DNA from 2 places in the Zhongshania arctica genome. Region 1 is predicted to be linked to the other one. Evidence: predicted binding sites of a transcription regulator. Region 1 holds the regulator's gene; the other holds the start of a gene.
What was found. Region 1 encodes sigma-54, which starts transcription at its own class of promoters, with help from an activator protein. Its sites were predicted from a motif close to TGGCACANNNNTTGCNNT; they were not measured.
Positions count from the first base shown of each region.

Region 2: a site for sigma-54 is predicted at 748-765, ahead of nirB (nitrite reductase large subunit NirB). Genes of this name have one in related genera too.

Region 1 covers NZ_JBFRYB010000001.1:1,235,379-1,237,556, reverse strand. The annotation lists gene AB4875_RS05625 (RNA polymerase factor sigma-54) at 96-1,592, shown strand; gene hpf (ribosome hibernation-promoting factor, HPF/YfiA family) at 1,670-1,957, shown strand; gene AB4875_RS05615 (PTS sugar transporter subunit IIA) at 1,996-2,178, shown strand, end outside.
Region 2 covers NZ_JBFRYB010000001.1:3,404,880-3,407,057, forward strand. The annotation lists gene AB4875_RS15395 (NarK family nitrate/nitrite MFS transporter) at 1-426, opposite strand, end outside; gene nirB (nitrite reductase large subunit NirB) at 845-2,178, shown strand, end outside.

The sequences.
Region 1 (2,178 bases):
GTCGCGACTACACTGACATAGAGGCATATCACGTGCCGGTAGAACGAAATTTCGTTCGCATTACCACTTAATTCACGTTGTAGAAGTCACCGCCTATGAAACAATCGCTACAGCTAAAAGTCGGCCAAAGCCTGACAATGACACCCCAGCTGCAGCAGGCAATTCGTCTATTACAACTGTCCACTTTAGACCTTCAGCAAGAAATTCAATCAGCGCTAGATTCTAACCCACTACTGGAAATCAGTGATGACGACGGCGACATAGAAGTCAATATCGAACCGACTTCCGCCGAACCCAAAAAACCTGAAAAAGCCAGTGACAACGAGATAGAAGCGCCTCTGCCTGAAGCAGATACTGAATGGGCAGAGCGCAGCGACATTCCCGAAGACCTGCCGGTCGACAGCCAATGGGATGACGTATTCCAAACCAGCGGCAGTGGCAGTAGCTCGGGCAGCGGCGCCTCGGGCGAAGACAATGACTACAACAACGATTATCGAAATTCCAGCTCAGATTCACTTCAAGACCACCTGCGCTGGCAGCTCAATCTGAGCCGCTTATCTGATATTGACCAAATGATCGCCGCCGCGATTATCGATGCCATCGATGAAAAAGGCCGGCTGACGGTAAGCCCAGAGGAACTGGTAGAAGGTTTTAATAGCGATGCGATAGAAATTGAAGAGGTGAACGCTGTTTTACACCTCATCCAACAATTTGATCCGCCTGGCGTTGGCGGCAGAGACCTGCAGGAATGCCTTTTAATCCAGCTCAAACAGCTGCCCCAGAATACGCCTTACGCTGAAGAAGCCTGCCTAGTAGTTAGCCAGTATATGGCACAACTGGGCAACCGCGATTACAACCAAATTATGCGCCGCTGTCGTCTCAAAGAAGAGCAGTTGCGCGATATTTTAAAACTTATCCAATCACTAGACCCCACTCCTGGTAACGCGATTGGCAGCGACGACACTGAATACGTTATTCCCGATGTTTTTGTTAGCAAAAAAGAAGGTCGCTGGTTAGTAGAACTAAATCCAGACATTGCGCCCAAAATTCAAATAAATGCCCAATATGCGTCACTGGCTCGCCAAAGCAGTAATAGCAGTGATAATGACTATATTCGCGACAATCTCCAAGAGGCACGCTGGTTCATTAAAAGTCTTATTAGTCGCAATGAAACCCTAATGAAAGTAGCGACCAAGATAGTCGAATACCAACGCGGCTTTCTTGAATATGGCGAAGAGGCAATGAAGCCACTCGTATTGCACGACATTGCCGAAGCCGTCGGTATGCATGAATCCACCATCTCGCGGGTCACCACGCAAAAATACATGCACACGCCACGCGGTATTTTTGAACTAAAATTCTTTTTCTCAAGCCATGTATCTACAGATACTGGCGGCGAGTGCTCAAGCACGGCGATACGCGCCTTAATTAAAAAATTGGTGGCCGCAGAAAACCCTCGCAAACCCTTAAGCGACAGTAAAATAACAGACTTGCTTGGCGAACAGGGTATTCAAGTTGCGCGGCGTACCATTGCAAAATACAGAGAATCACTGGTTATTCCGCCCTCAAATGAGCGGAAGCGACTAGTATAATGTAGTGATCTAAGGATCACTGCTAGCAGCGACTCGCCGCGAGGCGCCAGCATTTTTAAGCGATGAAGGAGCAAATTATGCAGATTACTGTAAGTGGTCATCACGTAGACGTTACCCCCGCCCTCCGCGATTATGTAAACAATAAGCTGACAAAACTGCAGCGACACTTTGACAATATCACCAATACTGACGTCACTCTGACGGTAGAAAAACTCGTTCAAAAGGCCGAGGCGACGGTGCATGTTGCCGGCGCAGATTTATTTGCAACCTGTGAATCAGAAGACATGTACGCGGCAATTGACAGTCTAACCGACAAGCTTGATCGTCAATTAATTAAACACAAAGAGAAATCGCTGGGCCGCTAAGGCCTTCGGTTCCAAACGCAGTTAAACAAGTAACTATCATGACACTTGAATCAATACTCACTACCGGACGCACTGAATACAGTGCGTCCGTCACCAGTAAGAAACGCTTACTAGAATATATTGCCGCCGGTATTACCGCCGACAATCCCGAATTTAACGCTGACGAGTTATTCAATGAATTGCTCGCCCGCGAACGTTTAGGCAGCACTGGAATTGGCCAT
Region 2 (2,178 bases), 2.2 Mb from region 1:
CTCCGCCAAGCCAACTTGGCGCGCGGGGAACCACTCACCTACCAGGCGAATACCGATAACAAAGCCAGCGCCAATAAAGCCCATTAAAAAGCGTAGCAGCGCGATCATTTCATAGCTATCAGCCGTCGCGAATGCCACACACACCACACCGCCAATAATAAGTAAGGCACTGAAGACAACGCGCGGACCGAAGCGATCCACTAACATACCCACCACCACTCGCGCAGGGATCGTCAAAGCGACGTTCAAAATCATCAAGGCTTTAACCTGCTGGCTACTCAGATCAAAGGCTTCTTGAATGGACGACAGCATCGGCGCAAAGCTAAACCACACTAAAAAAGTAAGAAAGAAAGCAAACCAACTAAGATGCAGTAGGCGAATTTTATCTTGCTTGAGATCAAGCACGTTAAGGGTCGAGGAAGACATGACCAGCTCCAATAGGGATATTACGGAATCTGAGCTGAAGTCAGCAATCACTATGCCAAAGCACCCCCTATTAGCCCGCCCCTTTCTTAAGCTATTGTTTATTAATAATTTAAATTTTTAAAAACGTCCCCCTCGACATTTACGCACCAAATTAGAACACGCAGCAATCATCCAAACCCGCTTAATGCCGCACCAACTTAGGGCCTGGCGCCCCATCAAGCCCCAGACTGCGACCGGCTTTTGCTACAAAATTAGCTGCTAAATGACACAAAATATAATTTAATCTTTTTATATCAATAACTTAAATACGCACTTTTGCAGTGGCATAGCTTTTGCTTTTACGCCTACAGATAGTTTAAAAGCGCGCAAAACCGCACAAGCAAGCCCAATACACGCGCAAATATTTAAGGATGTAAGAATGACTAACAAACAACGCCTACTCATTGTTGGGAACGGTCCGGTTGGCCATCAGTTTATTGAATCGATTGTCGAAAGTGGTCAGTCAGATCGATTCGATATTACTGTCATTGGCGAAGAGCCCCGACACGCTTACGACCGAGTTCATCTCACGGCGTGGTTTGAAACCCGTGAAGCCGCCTCCTTGAATATGGTGAAAGAAGGTTTTTACAGTAATAACGGCATCACCGTTTTTAGTAATGAAAAAGTCATTGAGATTGATCGTGCCGCTAAATGTGTCAGCACCGATAAAGGCCAACAATACAACTACGACAAACTTATTTTATCCACCGGCTCTTTTCCGTTCGTGCCGCCAGTGCCTGGCCACGACCGCAAAAATTGCTTTGTATACCGAACCATCGAAGATTTGGAAGCTATTACCGCCGCCGCTGCGAATGCAAAAGTCGGCGCCGTTGTCGGCGGCGGTTTGCTCGGTCTGGAGGCAGCGAAAGCGATAAAAGACCTGGGCTTAAAAACCCACGTCATCGAATTTGCCCCTCGCCTCATGGCCGTGCAGGTTGACGAGGGCGGCGGCGCTCTGCTGCGACGGAAGATCGAAGATCTCGGCGTGTCAGTGCACACCCAAAAAAATACCCAACACATCGTTGACGGCGAAGACTGCGTTCACAAATTACAATTTGCCGATGGCGCCGAGCTGGAAACCGATATATTGGTATTCTCTGCGGGCATTCGCCCACAAGATGCACTTGCCCGCCAAAGTGAGCTCGAAGTTGGCCCGCGCGGTGGCATCGTGATTAATGACTATTGCCAAACGTCTGACCCGGCCATATACGCCATTGGTGAATGCGCACTCTGGGGTGGCCGTATTTATGGTCTTATCGCGCCTGGCTGGGACATGGCCCGCACCGCAGTAGACCATGTCTTAGGCGGCATTCAAGAAACAAGCTTCACCGGCGCCGACATGAGTACTAAACTCAAGCTAATGGGCGTTGATGTCGCGTCTATCGGTGACGCCCACGCCAGCACGCCGGGCGCCAAGTGCTATACCTTTATTGACGAAAAAGCCGAAGTTTACAAAAAAATTGTGGTTAGCCAAGACGGCCAGCATCTGCTGGGCGCGGTATTGATTGGTGAAGCCAATGACTACGGCACGCTGCTACAGTTCGCACTAAACAAAATTACGCTACCCGAACAACCGGAAAGTATGATCCTGCCCAGCTTGGACGGCAGTGCCGGCCCCGGCCTTGGGGTAGATGCCCTACCTGATGTCGCCCAGATTTGCTCCTGCAACAATGTCAGCAAGGGTGATCTTTGCGCCGCAGTGCAAGGCGGCGC